DNA from 2 places in the Rothia sp. SD9660Na genome. Region 2 is predicted to be linked to the other one. Evidence: predicted binding sites of a transcription regulator. Region 2 holds the regulator's gene; the other holds the start of a gene.
What was found. Region 2 encodes LexA, which represses DNA repair genes until DNA is damaged. Its sites were predicted from a motif close to TCGAACANNTGTTCGA; they were not measured.

Region 1 (7,574 bases), 390 kb from region 2:
TCCCACCTGTAAGCGGCCGCTGGTGGCGATAGCCCCGTGCAGCCAGGCGATGACCCAGGAGAGGGCCTCCTCGAGGCTGTCACCCGCCCCCAGGCGGGTGGCCAGCGCGGACGATAGGGAACAGCCCGTGCCGTGCGTGTTAGCGGTCGCAAGGCGCTGCCTACTAAAGACCGCCTGTACCCCGTCAGCTGTGACCACCGCGTTCCCTGCCTCGGAGCCGGTCAGGTGGCCACTCTTGACGATCACGGCTGCCCCGTACCGGGTAGCAACCCGCTGGGCCATCTGGCAGGCCTCATCCCAGGTGGCCGGTGGCTGCTCCTGGGCTAGAATCGCAAGTTCCGGGGTATTGGGGGTAAGCACAGTAGCACGGCGGGAAAAGCTGCGCAGGGCCTCTTCTGCGGCAGGTTCTAAAAGCCGGTCGCCGCTGGTAGCAATCATCACCGGGTCAAGGACCACAACCTGCTGGGGGTTATCGTCGAGCCAGGTGGTCACCGTATCGATGAGGTCTACCGACCCCAGCATGCCAATTTTTACGGCGTCGATACGCACATCGTCACTCACCGCATCAAGCTGGGCCCGTAAAAAGTCGGTGGGCGGAATCTCAATGGCCCGGACCCCCAGGGTATTTTGGGCGACCAGGGCGGTGATAGCACTCATGCCGTAGCCGCCTGCTGCCGCAATGGATTTGAGGTCAGCTGAAGCACCTGCCCCACCGCTGGGGTCGGTGCCTGCGATAGACAGAATATTGGGGACGGAGCGGGAACTTTGGTAGCCCTTTGCTGTAAAAAGCCCGCGTAACCGAGCAGCGGTTAGCTCCGGCTCAGATGCCCCCATGAGGGCAGAGACCACGCAGATTCCGTTGACCCCGGTGGCAGTAAGTTCGGCCGCGTTATCAAGCTGGATGCCGCCGATGGCTACGCTCGCGATGCCCGCCTCTGCCGCCCGTTGGGCTAGCGCGGTGATACCCGCAATCCCCAGAGCTGGTGCCGCATCGGGCTTGGTGGGTGTTTCAACCAGCGGGCCCAGGCCCACCACATCGGGGAGCCGAACCCCGGTCGCTGTGCACTCTGCGATACAGCTCTCTAGCTGGTCGCGGTTCTCAATCGACAGGCCAATCATCAAATGATCCGGCAGGAGCTGGCGGGCCTGAACATAGGGCATATCGGACTGCCCAATATGCAGGTGCAGGTCCAACGAGAGAGCAAGCTGCACCCGGTCGTTGACGAAAATTGGCACCCGTCCGCCCACGGCGCGGGCCAGAGCCCGGGCCTGAACTTCAAGCTGCTCGTCACTGGCCTGCTTATCGCGAAGCTGCACCACGCTGACCCCGCCCTCGATGGCCCGCAGAACGTGGTTGGTCAGGTGCTCGGCAGGCTGAAAGGACGGGTCTGTGACCAGGTAGAGCGACCAGTCAACGGATGCACGCTCGGTAGGGGATACAGTCATGCCTGCCCACCTGCTTTCAGCTCCCGCAGGCTGACCCGCCCAAGAATCTGCTCAGCACTCAGCTCGGCCAGGGCATCGAGCCAGGCGACCGCGAAGGAGCCGGGCTTAGTGGCATAAAGACTACCGGCAACTGAACCGGCAGCAGCCGTATGGGCGTGAGCGGCAACCACAGCATCGTGGCGGTCTAGACCTGCTGCCAGCGCTGCCCCGGCATAGGCAGCGACCAGGGCTCCTAAGAAGCAACCGGTTCCAATCACCTGCGCCATGGTGGGGTGCCCGCCTTCTACTGCCGTTACCCGGTCGCCGGCGACAATGTAATCAACCACCCCGCTGATAGCAACCGTGGCACCGGTCTGCTGACTGAGCACGCGGGCTGCGGCGAGTACATCCTCGGCCTTATCGGTTGCATCTACCCCGCGTCCGCCCCGACCGCTACCGGCTAATACCCCAATCTCTGAGGCGTTGCCTCGAATCACGGCGGGGGAGAGCTGCATTACCTCCCTGTAGAAGTCGGTGCGGGCTGTGAGCGCGCCAGCTGCAACGGGGTCCAGCACCCAGGGGGTTCCCGCGTCCTTGGCTCCGGCAATGGCCTGTCGCATTCCCTCGTATTGTTCGGCGCTGGGGGTGCCACCGTTGACCAGCACGCCGGTAGCAATCTGAGCAAAATCGTAGGACTCAGCCGGCGTATCGCACATAGCCGGGGCAGCACCCGCCGCCAGCAGGGCGTTGGCGGTAATGTTACTGACCACAGTGTTGGTCAGGCACTGCACCAAAGGCGTGGTATCTCGCATCGCTGTGATTGCTGCAAGGACGGCGGTGCTTGAGTCAGAGGGCGCATCGAGGCGCGCAGAAATATGGGCATGCTCCTGCATGGGTTTCCCTTCGCTAGTTCTAACTAGAGCAGGTTCAGTGGGTGTGTTCTCAGCCCCTGTCCGCCAGTAAAGAATCGGCAGTAGGGGCACCCCAAACCAGTTGTAAGGTTCATGTTAACAAGTAGACCGGTGGGCGACAAGGTATAGCTTCTGTATTACGGCACCACCGGGCTTGCCAGAGGGGGCTCTTACCAGCCCCGCTCCTTCCACTCCGGCAAGTGGGGGCGTTCCTTGCCCAAGGTAGTGGAATCCCCGTGACCCGGTAGCACCAGGGTGTTATCGTCAAAGCAGCCGAAGATGCGCTCAGACACATCGGCAAAGAGCTGCTCAAAGTCCTGGGGAGAGTTGGTCTTGCCCACCCCGCCAGGGAAGAGCGAATCCCCGGTGAACAGCAGAACCCGCTCACCGGCGTCCGCACCTTCATCACCAGGAACCCGCAGGGCCAGGGCAATTGAACCCGGGGTATGCCCGCGCAGAGCAATCACCTCAAGCTCAATGCCGGCTAAGGTCAGGCGCTCGCCGCCCACCAGGTGTTCTTCAACCTCTATGCCTTCCTGCTTAGCGATAGCTTCAGCGTCGGGGGCGCCGCAGTAGGTTGCCGGGTCCCAGGCTTCAACAGCCTCGGGCAGGGCTCGGATGTGGTCCCAGTGGGAATGGGTGGTTACCAGGGCGCGGACGCCAGCCCCCGCCTGGTCGTGCCGGTCGTGGGCAGCAGGGGAGTCGGCGGCGGCAGTCTGCTGGGCGAAGGTGTTGATGGCGGGAAAGTCGTCCGCGGCATCAATCAGCACCTGCCCACCGCTTGCCCGGTGGGTCAGCAGGTAGACGTTGTTTTCCATCTCCGATACCGCAATGGATCGCACGGTCAGGGCGTTGGACTCAAAAATCAGGGTATTGGTTAGGTCACTCATGGCCCCATTCTAGGCACTCACCCCGCCTTTGTACCACGCCCTGCCCGTTTTAAGCCCTCAGAATGAGCAGGATGTGGTACAAACCGGGAGGGGCTAGGCGCTTTCATCGCTCACGCAAACCTTATAGAATATATCTTCGAAACATTCTCTTAGATAGGTGACTCATGGCAGGCTCAGCCACACAACCCACCGGCAACGACCTCACCCATATCCGTGTGCAGGGCGCCCGCGAAAACAACCTCAAAAACGTCGACCTCGACATCCCCCGCGACGCCATGGTCGTCTTCACCGGCCTCTCCGGCTCCGGCAAATCCTCCCTGGCCTTCGACACCATCTTCGCAGAAGGCCAGCGCCGCTACGTCGAATCCCTCTCCTCCTACGCCCGCATGTTCCTGGGCCAGGTCGACAAACCCGACGTAGACTTCATCGAGGGCCTTTCACCGGCCGTCTCCATCGACCAGAAATCTACCTCCAAGAACCCGCGCTCAACCGTCGGCACCATCACCGAAATCTACGACTACATGCGCCTGCTCTGGGCGCGCGTGGGCCACCCCCACTGCCCCGAATGCGGCGAGGAAATCTCCAAGCAGTCCCCTCAGCAAATCGTTGACACCCTCATGGACTACCCCGAGAAAACCCGCCTGCAGGTGCTCGCCCCCGTTGTCTCAGCCCGCAAGGGCGAGTTCGTCGACCTCTTCAAAGAACTCTCCACCGCCGGCTACGCCCGTGCCCGCGTGGACGGCGAGGTCATCCAGCTCACCGACCCGCCCAAACTCGAAAAGCAGTACAAGCACACCATCGAGGTCGTCGTTGACCGCATCGCCACCAAGGAGAGCGTCCACCAGCGCCTGACCGACTCCGTCGAAACCGCGCTGGGGCTCGCCGACGGCAAGGTTCTCATCGACTTCGTGGACGAGGACGTCGACGCACCAGGCCGCACCCGCTCCTTCAGCGAAAACTTAGCCTGCCCCAACGGCCACCCCCTAGCCGTCACCGAGGTAGAGCCCCGTGCCTTCTCCTTCAACTCACCCTTCGGCGCTTGCGCCGCCTGCGATGGCATCGGCTCCACCCTTGAAGTAGACACCGACCTAATCGTGCCCAACCCCGACCTCTCCCTGGCCGAGGGCGCCGTCGCCCCCTGGGCCACCGGCAAGGCCACCAGCGAATACTGGCTGCGCCTGCTCGCCGGTCTTGCCGACGAACTCGACTTCGACCTTGCCACCCCCTTCAAAGACCTTCCCGCCAAGGTCAAAAAAGCTATCCTGAACGGCAAAGACTACAAGGTCACCGTCGCCTACAAAAACCGCTTCGGCCGCGAACGCCGCTACACCTCCGGCTTCGAGGGCGCCAGCGCCTACATCAAACGCAAGTACGAAGAAACCGAATCAGACTGGTCAAAAGACCGCTACGAACAGTACATGCGCAAGGTCGCCTGCACCTCCTGCAACGGCGCCCGCCTCAACCCCACCATCCTGGCCGTCACCGTCGGCGGCAAGTCGATTGCCGACGTCACCGACATGCCTATGCGCGAAGCCCTCACCTTCATGCGCTCGCTGACCCTGAGTGAGCGCGAGGCTAAGATTGCTGAGCTGGTGCTCAAAGAAATTGATGCCCGTCTGCAGTTCCTGCTCGATGTGGGCCTGGACTACCTGAACCTGGCTCGCTCGGCGGGTACCCTCTCGGGCGGTGAGGCCCAGCGTATTCGCCTGGCAACCCAGATTGGCTCCGGCCTGGTGGGCGTGCTCTACGTGCTGGACGAGCCCTCCATCGGCCTGCACCAGCGCGATAACCGCCGCCTGATTGAAACCCTCACCAAGCTGCGCGACATGGGCAACACCCTGATCGTGGTGGAACACGACGAAGACACCATGAAGGAAGCCGACTGGATCGTAGACGTTGGCCCCGGCGCTGGCGAGCACGGCGGGCAGATTGTGCACTCGGGTACCTTCGCCGAGCTCCTTGAGAATAAAAACTCCGTGACCGGTGACTACATGGCCGGACGCCGCGCTATCACGGTGCCTGCCACCCGCCGTCCGGTTGACCCCAAGCGCACCATCAAGGTCATTGGGGCCCGCGAAAACAACCTCAAGAACGTGGACGTTGAGTTCCCCCTGGGCGTACTCACCGCTGTCACCGGCGTCTCCGGTTCGGGCAAGTCCACCCTGGTCAACGATATTCTCTACACCTCTCTGGCAAATAAGCTCAACGGGGCCAAGCAGGTGCCGGGCCGTCACAAGACCATTACCGGCCTGGAACACCTCGACAAGATTATCCACGTGGACCAGTCACCCATCGGCCGCACCCCGCGTTCAAACCCGGCGACCTACACCGGCGTCTTTGACCACATCCGCAAGCTCTTTGCAGAAACCACCGAAGCCAAGATGCGCGGCTACCAGCCCGGTCGTTTCTCCTTCAACGTCAAGGGCGGACGCTGCGAAGCCTGCTCGGGCGACGGCACCCTCAAGATTGAGATGAACTTCCTGCCCGATGTCTACGTGCCCTGTGAGGTCTGCAAGGGCAAGCGCTACAACCGCGAGACCCTCGAAGTGCACTACAAGGGCAAGACTATTGCCGACGTCCTTGAAATGCCGGTCTCTGAAGCCGCCGAATTCTTCGCCGCCTTCACCAAGATTTCGCGCTATCTCGACACCCTGGTGGACGTGGGCCTCGGATACGTGCGTCTGGGCCAGTCAGCGACCACCCTCTCCGGCGGTGAAGCCCAGCGCGTCAAGCTGGCTACCGAACTGCAAAAGCGCTCTAACGGCCGTTCCATCTACGTGCTCGATGAGCCCACCACCGGCCTGCACTTTGAAGATATCCGCAAGCTTCTTGGGGTGGTGCAGGGCCTGGTTGATAAGGGCAACACCGTCATTACCATCGAGCACAACCTCGATGTCATCAAGAGCGCCGACTGGCTCATTGACATGGGCCCCGAAGGCGGCGATGGCGGTGGCACCGTGCTGGCAACAGGTACCCCCGAGCAGCTGGCAACCGTTCCAGAATCTCACACCGGCCGCTTCCTCGCTGAGATGCTCTAGGGCAGCAGCACCCCGCCGGGGTATGCTAAATAGGTCAAAACAGCCCTAAAATTTCAAAAAGCATACCCCGGGTGGGGTGCCTGCCACGGTAGGCCCCGCCAGCTGTGCACCAAGGAGTTCTCATGTCCCTCAAATACAAGGCAACTCAAAAGACTGTCGAAGCCCTGCTCCGTACCGTCTTCCGCGCCCGCGTGACCGGCCTTGAGAACTTCCCCGCTGAGGGCCCCGTCATCGTGGCCTCCAACCACCTGGCCTTCCTCGACTCGGTGATTATCTCAGCCCTCATGCCCCGCCGGGTTGCCTTCCTCGCCAAGTCTGAGTACGTCAACTCACCGGGTCTCAAGGGCAAGGCCATGAAGACCCTCTTCCAGGTCATCGACATCATTCCAGTCAACCGCACCGATAAGAAAGAGTCCATGAAGGCTCTGGAAACCGCACTTGAGCGCCTGAACGAAGGCAAGGTTTTCGGTATCTACCCCGAGGGCACCCGCTCCCGCGACGGCTACCTCTACAAGGGAAAAATCGGTGTGGCCTGGCTGGCTCACATGACCGGAGCCACCGTAGTGCCTATCGGCCTGATTGGCACCGATAAAATTCAAAAACCCGGCTCCAACATGGTCTACCCCTACCGCTTTACCGTCCGCGTGGGGGAGCCCATGACCTTCGAAAAACTGGGGGAGCGCATGAGCGGTAAGCAACGCCGCCAGACTACCGACCAGATTATGGACGCTATCGCCCAGCTCTCTGGCCAGCCCCGCAAAAACGAATACAACGTCTCACCGTCAGCAGAACGCGACGGGGGAATCTAGCCCAGCACCCAGCGCGGGCTAGAGGCTCCTGCCGCTCCTGACCTAGCTCAAAGGACCTGATACACGTGGCCGATCCTGCCTTCTACCGCCCGGCGTCCGGCGAAATCCCCACCAACCCCGGGGTTTACCGCTTCCGTGACGATGTAGGCCGCATTATCTATGTGGGCAAGGCCAAGAACCTGCGCAACCGCCTCAACTCCTACTTTGCCCGCGTCGATTCGCTCAGCCCTAAAACCTACGCTATGGTGCACACCGCAGCCGCGGTGGAGTGGACGGTGGTGGGTAGCGAGCTGGAATCCCTCCAGCTGGAATACACCTGGATTAAGGAATATAAGCCCCGTTTTAACATCGCCTTCCGCGATGATAAGTCCTACCCCTACCTGGCTGTCACCCTGAAAGACCGCTTCCCGCGCGCCCAGGTCATGCGCGGGGAAAAGAAGAAGGGGGTGCGCTATTTTGGCCCCTACTCCCAGGCCTGGGCTATCCGCGAAACCCTTGACG
Region 2 (7,574 bases):
GGGTGCGGGGCGCTTACCGTTCGAAGGTCTGCACGTAGTCGGTGAGGTGGTCTAAGAAGGCGCTGGTCTCTGCTTCAGTACCGGCGGTAACGCGCAGGTAGCCGGGGATTCCGTTATCGCGCACCAGAACGCCGTGCTCCAGCAGGTAGGCCCAGGCGGCTTTTTCGTCTTTGAGACCGCCGAAGAATACAAAGTTGGAGTCTGAGACAGCGGGCTCTAGCCCTAAACCGGTCAGGTGCTCTACGATACGGTCGCGCTGGGCGCGGATGTCGTCGACGTTGGCCAGCAGCTGGGTGCGGTGGCGCAGGGCTGCAATAGCGGTTGCCTGGGTGACAGCTGAGAGGTGGTAGGGCAGGCGGACCAGGCGGACGGCATCCGCCACAGCAGGGGCAGCTGCAAAGTAGCCCAGGCGGGCACCAGCCAGAGCGAAAGCCTTGCTCATGGTGCGGCTCACCACCAGGTTAGGGCGACCGTGCAGCAGGGTGAGGGCGTTTTGGGTGCGGTGCTGAGCGAACTCGGCATAGGCCTCGTCGACCACGACGATACCGTTATAGGCGACAACGGCATCGTAGACAGCCTCAATGACATCTAGGCCCAGACCTGTGCCTGTGGGGTTGTTGGGTGAACAGAGGATGACAATCGAGGGCTTGTGTTGCTCAATTTGCTCAACCGCCGATGCTGCAGTCAGTGAGTAGTCGGCTGCGCGGGTACCGGCAATAAAGGCTGTGTTGGTGCCATCTGCCAGCAGGGGGTACATGGAGTAGGTGGGCACAAAGCTCATGACCGAACGGCCAGGCCCGCCGAAGACCTGCATAAGCTGCTGAAGAATCTCATTGGAGCCGTTGGCTGCCCAGATGTTCTCGGGAGTCAGACCGTGCCCCAGGTAGTCTGCTAGCTCCGCCCTGAGGGTATCGAACTCGCGGTCGGGGTAGCGGTTGAGGGTTGCGGCAGCCTCGGCCACATCGCGCTTAATGGCCTCGATGACTTCTTGCGGCATGGGGTGGGTGTTCTCGTTAACGTTGAGGGTTACCGGAACATCAATCATAGGTGCGCCGTACGGTGAACGGCCCCGCAAATCTTCGCGCAGGGGCAGGGTTTCGAGTGCTGTGGTAGTTTCGGTCACTCCCCTAGTGTAGCGACCTAGCCCCGTACGCTGCATTCTTGTTTCGCAGTCTGGCATAGGGCACCGCTCTTTTTCTTATTGTGACCGAGTGTAGACAGGTACCTCAAGAACCTGACCGGGAACCAGCTGTGCGCTGGTGAGGTCGTTAATCTGCATGATGCGATTGATGACGTCTCGATTGTCTTCACCGGGTGCCACATCTGCTGCGATGGTCCAGAGAGTATCGCCGTGCACAACGGTGACCGTTTGGCTAACCGGAACAACAGGTTCGACAGTGGCACTCTTAGCTTCGCCGGGTGCAAGGAAAGTCAAAGCACCGAGAACCACAAGAGCCACGAGAGTGAGTAGAGGCAGGCCCCTAAAAACCAGGCGCCCCCGGCGGGTCAGATGGATTTTCTGGCGCTCCTTCTTCGCACTCTGGGGTGGTTCTACTACTGCACTAGGTTGCTGCGCCGAGCCAGAAACAGCAGGGCGGGAAGGCAGATTCCGCAAGGAAGCTACAGGTTCAGGGCGAGCAGGCACAGGTGCCGCAAAACGAATACGGTACTGGGGTTGTCGCAGTGCCCCGGCTGATGCGGGTACCTGCGGGTGCTGGCGGACGGTAAAAGTAGCAGCCTGATCAAGGGGCTTCTTCAAAGAAGTACGAGCCATAAACTCGGGCAAGGCGATGGTGCTCATAAGTCTTTCTCCTGATTCACGCTCAAACATTCAACCAAAAGTCGAATCTTTGTTCTAAAATTTCTTCGTATCTATGTTCTATCAGAAAAATCGAACATAGTCGAGAAAAATTAGAACAAATGTTTGAATAACCTGTTTGCTTGGCATAGTCTTAGAAGACCACTTGATAGTGAACACCGGGTGGCTGACATTTTAAGAACCAACAGAGACGAGATACCGTGAGCGAACGAACTCCGCAGACTCCGGCAAGCCCGCCCCACAAGGGCTCTCGCCCCCTCACTGCCCGCCAGAAAAAAATTTTGAGCGCCATTTCAAGCGCTATTGATGAGTACGGCTACCCGCCGTCTATGCGTGAGATCGGCGACCTTGTAGGTCTCGCTTCACTCTCATCTGTTACCCACCAGCTCTCTCGCCTCGAAGAGATGGGCTATATTAGGCGCGATCCCAAGCGTCCTCGCGCTATTGAAGTTCTCACCGGCGAGACCTCCCCCGAAGAAGCAAAGCCTGAAACCAGCGTCATCGCCCTGCCGATTGTGCCCACCTTCGCGCAGACCGACGATAACCTCGCTACCGTTCCCCTGGTGGGCCGTATTGCTGCGGGCTCGCCCATTGCCGCTGAGCAGGCAATTGAAGACGTCATGACGCTCCCCCGCCAGCTCGTAGGTCAGGGCGACCTCTTTATGCTGCGCGTCAAGGGGGACTCCATGGTCGATGCTGCGATTTGCGATGGCGACTGGGTGGTAGTGCGTGCCCAGAACACCGCCCAGAACGGTGACATCGTCGCGGCTCTGCTCGACGACGAGGCCACAGTGAAGACCTTCCGCCAGCGCGATGGTCACACCTGGTTGCTGCCCCAGAACACCCAGTACGAGCCCATTCTGGGCGATAAAGCCACCATCATGGGTAAGGTCGTCTCCGTACTGCGCAGTCTCTAAGACCTAGCCTCTAACTAGTCGATTGACTGCTTGAGGCGCTCGAGCGCCCCCAGCACGACGTCCTTGCGGGTAGTAGTCCAGAAGGGCGGAAGGGACTTCACCAGGTAGGAGCCGTAGCGCTGAGTAGCGATGCGGGAGTCAAGGACGGCCACAACTCCCCTATCACCCACAGACCTCACTAGACGCCCTGCCCCCTGAGCCATACGGACCGCTGCGTGGTAGGCAGACACAGCCATAAAGCCATTGCCCCCGGCAGCTGCTACCGCCCGGGTACGGGCCTGCGACAGCGGATCATCAGGGCGGGGGAAGGGAATACGGTCCATCATGACCAGGCGGCAGGAATCCCCGGGTACATCCACGCCCTGCCAGAGGCTCATGGTGCCAAAAAGGCAAGAATCGGTATCGTCGGTGAACTCTTTAACCAGGGCACGCAAGGAAGACTCCCCCTGCAGAAGAATATTGAGGTCGGTTCGTTCCCGTACATACTCGGCAGCTAGTTCTGCCCCGCGTTTTGAGGAAAAGAGCCCCAGTGCACCGCCGCCCGAAGCCGTCACCAGTTCCACAATCCGGTCCAGCTGTTCCAACGAGACTCCCCGCCCGGGTTTGGGCAGGTCAGACGCCAGATAAAGAACTCCCTGCTTGGGGTAGTTGAAGGGTGAGCCCACGTCGATACCGTCCCAGCGCGGAGAGTCCTTACCCATCAGCCCCAGGGCACCAGCGGCGGCATCAAAACTTTCTCCCACTGTCAGTGTTGCGGAGGTGAGCACCACGGTACGGTTTTCGAAAAGACCCTCGCGCAGGTAACCAGCGACCGAGATAGGGGCGATATTCAAGGTGGCAGGGTCGTCATCGGCAGCAGCGACATAGCCCTTGCCAGGTTCCCAGGAACCGGTACGAGACACCCAAATCACCTGATACAGAGGGTCAGCGGTCAGCATTTTCTCGGAGGTTTCGTGTACTTCGGTCAGAGCCGCCCGGGCCATCTGACGTCCGGCGTCGCCGTCCTTGTCGCCACTCTTCGTATCGGTGAGGGCCTGACGCGCTGCATCACGCACGCGTTCCATGGCAGCGGCAACCCGGTCAGGCAAGCCCTTGGGCATCATCTCGGCGGGCACCCCGTTGAGAGAATCGTCAAGAGCGAGCGCTGCCTGTTCTAATGCCTTGTGGTCGGCGTCCGTATGCCGTTTGAGACTGCGGGCGACCTTGGTAATAGCGGCCGGCGAGAGTGCCCCGGTGACAGCGCCGGTGACGCGATCAGCCAGTTCGTGGGCCTCGTCGATGATGGCGATGTCGTGGTCGGGCAGCACCGCAGCGCCCTCAAAGGCATTAATCGCCAGCAAGGCGTGGTTGGTAATGACGATATCTGATTCAGTAGCCCTGGTTCGAGCCATCTCGCTGAAACACTCTTCAACCAGGGGGCATTTTTTGCCCAGGCATTCTGAGGCGGTGACGGCTACCTGCCGCCATGCCTTATCGCTCACGCCTGGCAGCAACTCGTCGCGGTCGCCGGTGTCGGTGGTCTGCGCCCATTCGCGAAGGCGCACAACCTCCTCCCCCAGTTTTCCGGCGGGGCCGGTGGAACCGGTAGCGGCATCCATATCGAAAAGGGCATCGCCGTCGTCCTCGGGGTAGCCGCCTTCGAGCTTATGCAGGCAGACGTAGTTGTTGCGGCCCTTGAGAATAGCGACGTCGGTTTCATGCTCGGGTTCATCGCCCAGGGATTCCAGCAGGCGCGGAATATCGCGGTTGACAATCTGCGATTGCAGGGCCAGCGTTGCGGTAGCTACCACGATAGGTTTTTCTGCTGTTTGGGCAGCATGAATGGCGGGTACTAAGTAGCCCAGGGACTTACCGGTACCGGTGCCAGCCTGCACCAGCAGGTGTTTTTCGGTGTCGAGAGCGCGGGCTACGTGGGCTGCCATGGTCCGCTGGCCGTCGCGCTTCTGGCCGCCGGAGCGCTCCACGACGGTGTCGAGGAGCTGTAGGACGGGCTTGGCTCCGGGCAGGGTCTCTAGCTCCTGCCCGGTGGGTGCGGTGACGTGTTCGTTCATGCGCGCTGAGTTTCAACCGCCCCTGAGGCGATAGCTTCGTCGATTTCAGGTTGCAGTACTTCAAGAAGGTCTTCTTCGAGCACGTACTCAGTAAGGTCAGAGGCAACTTCTTCGCGCACTAGTGCCTGAACGTAGGTGCCGTCTTGCACAAAGGCAGTGCGCAGAATCTCGGCGTCCCACTCGTGCAGACGGGATACCACGCCACCTGCTGAGAAGGGTACCAGCAGGTTGAGTTCAATGGAGGGGCGGGGAATGGTGTCCGCAATCTTCTGCTGTAGCTCCTCAATTCCCTCACCGGTACGGGCTGAGACCACAACGTGGTTGGGTTCTTTCTGCCGCAGGCGCTCAATGACGAAGGGGTCAGCCGCATCTGCCTTGTTGAGCACGATGATTTCAGGGATGTTCTGGGCATCAACCTCGGTGATCACCTGGCGGACAGAATGGACCTGCCCCTCGGGGTCGGGGTGGGAGACATCCACAACGTGAACGATCACATCAGCGTCGGCAACTTCCTCAAGGGTGGAGCGGAAGGCCTCCACCAGCTGGGTGGGCAGGGCGCGCACAAAGCCGACGGTGTCAGAGAGGGTGTAGCCCACGCCGTCCGGAGTCTGGGCCTTACGCACGGTGGGGTCCAGGGTCGCGAAGAGGGCGTTTTCAACCAGCACGCCGGCGTCGGTGAGGCGGTTGAGCAGGGAGGACTTACCGGCGTTGGTATAACCGGCAATCGCAACGGACGGCACCCGGTTACGCTTGCGGTTCAGACGCTTGGTCTCGCGTGCAGGAGCCATGGCCGCAATCTCTCGCTTGAGCTTGGCCATGCGGGCGCGCAGACGGCGGCGGTCCATTTCAATCTTGGTTTCACCGGGGCCGCGGGAACCGATGCCTTCACCACCGGCGGCACGGCCACCGGCCTGACGGGACAGGGAGGCACCCCAACCGCGCAGACGCGGCAGCATGTATTCGAGCTGGGCCAGCTCAACCTGGGCCTTACCTTCACGCGACTTAGCGTGCTGGGCGAAGATATCAAGAATCAGGGCGGTGCGGTCAATGACCTTGACCTTGACGATATCTTCAATAGCACGGCGCTGGGAGGGGGCCAGTTCAGCATCCACAATCACGGTATCGGCGCCGGACGCCTCAACGATATCTTTGAGTTCCAGCACCTTGCCGGAGCCCAGGTAGGTGCCCGGGTCTGGCTTCAGACGACGCTGCACCAGACCGTCCAGAACCTCTGAACCGGCAGTCTCAGCCAGTGCCGCCAGCTCACGCAGGGAATTCTCAGCTTCTTCCAGAGTGCCCTCTGACCAGACGCCTGCCAGTACAACGCGCTCTAGGCGCAGCTGGCGGTATTCGACCTCGGTAACGTCATCAAGCTCGGTGGAGAGGCCCGCTACACGGCGCAGCGCTCGACGCTCTTCAAGATCTACCTGGTCGCCGTCGTATTCAGAGTGTTCACGCTGGTTATCTGAGAGTTCGCGGGCCCTTTCATCGAGCACACTACCGTTGCCCGCTGCCCGCCCCAGCACGCGGTCTACCGTGAGTCTCAGCTGTTCATCTGAGGGAAGTTTAGGGTCATTGCTGGGGTTTGAAGTCTCGGTCATAGTACCTTTCGAGGTGGTTTGAGGCGTCCTTCTATTCTAGCTTTTCCGGGGCGGTAAGGGCAGGGGCTTAGCGTAGAATGAACGTCTATGAGTAGCGCGCACTATTTTTCTGAAAACCCCACCGGAGATTTCTCACCCCAGCCCGTAACTGTTGAGCTGGGCGGACGCCGGGTGCAGGTTCTGACCGCTTCCGGCATCTTTAGCCCGGGTGGGGTTGATAAGGGAACCCGTATTCTCCTGGATGAGGCCCCCGCTCCGCAGGGGGTGCGCATGCTCGATATCGGGTGCGGTTGGGGCCCAATTACCCTGACCCTGGCTATGGCAGCGCCTGATGCTGAGGTCTACGGGGTCGAGGTGAACTCCCGCTCTGCCAAGCTTACCGAAATGAACGCTGAACGCCTGGGCCTGACCAACGTGACGGTCTCAGCCCCCGATGCACTCGATGAGTCGCTGACCTTTGACACCATCTGGTCTAACCCGCCCATTCGCGTAGGTAAGGACGTGCTACACGGTATCATGCACACCTGGCTGCCCCGTCTTACTCCCGGCGGTACCGCCTACCTGGTCGTTCAGAAAAACCTGGGCTCAGACTCTCTACAGAAGTGGTTGGCCGCTGAGTTCCCCGAGCTGGAGGTAGCCCGCTACGCTACCTCGAAGGGTTTCCGAATTCTTGAGGTGCACCGCCCGGCGTAGCACCATCACCGCATCGGGTATGGTTGCGGGTTCGCCCTCGGGTGAGGTGATATCCCGAGCCCACTCTTCAGCCAGCACAATCTCAATATCGTCGCGGCTGTGGGTGAGGGCTCGTGCCTCTTCGGCAGCCTTCACCATTCGAGCCCTGTGCTTGCGGGCGTCCTCGGGGTCTGCAAAGGAGGGCGCACCTGCGTGCGCCACCGAGATAAGCTCTCCACCGGGTTTCAGCAGGTCCAGGGCCGCTGCAAGCAGGGGCAGGCGGTCAAAGTCAGCGTAGGACTGCAAGAAGCTAGTGACAATCAGGTCAAAACGCTGGTCGGTAGACCAGTCGGTGAGATCAGCGTCGATAAAGCTGGCCTCCAACCCCTCGGCTGCCGCGCGGGCGCGAGCGCGCCCTACCGCGACGTCCGAAATATCGATGCCGGTAGCCTGCCAGCCTCGGGCTGCTAGCCAGAGCACATCCCCGCCTTCGCCGCAACCAAGGTCAAGGACG

Region 1: a site for LexA is predicted at 3,351-3,366, ahead of uvrA (excinuclease ABC subunit UvrA). Genes of this name have one in related genera too.

Annotation. Positions count from the first base shown of each region.
Region 1 covers NZ_CP125946.1:1,329,246-1,336,819, reverse strand. The annotation lists gene QM007_RS06490 (bifunctional hydroxymethylpyrimidine kinase/phosphomethylpyrimidine kinase) at 1-1,446, opposite strand, end outside; gene thiM (hydroxyethylthiazole kinase) at 1,443-2,318, opposite strand; TPP riboswitch at 2,307-2,422, opposite strand; gene QM007_RS06480 (MBL fold metallo-hydrolase) at 2,507-3,226, opposite strand; gene uvrA (excinuclease ABC subunit UvrA) at 3,391-6,264, shown strand; gene QM007_RS06470 (lysophospholipid acyltransferase family protein) at 6,387-7,073, shown strand; gene uvrC (excinuclease ABC subunit UvrC) at 7,139-7,574, shown strand, end outside.
Region 2 covers NZ_CP125946.1:1,719,050-1,726,623, forward strand. The annotation lists gene QM007_RS08125 (histidinol-phosphate transaminase) at 14-1,123, opposite strand; gene QM007_RS08130 (LysM peptidoglycan-binding domain-containing protein) at 1,199-1,801, opposite strand; gene lexA (transcriptional repressor LexA) at 2,020-2,736, shown strand; gene QM007_RS08140 (ATP-dependent DNA helicase) at 2,751-4,787, opposite strand; gene hflX (GTPase HflX) at 4,784-6,388, opposite strand; gene QM007_RS08150 (class I SAM-dependent methyltransferase) at 6,476-7,081, shown strand; gene QM007_RS08155 (class I SAM-dependent methyltransferase) at 6,983-7,574, opposite strand, start outside.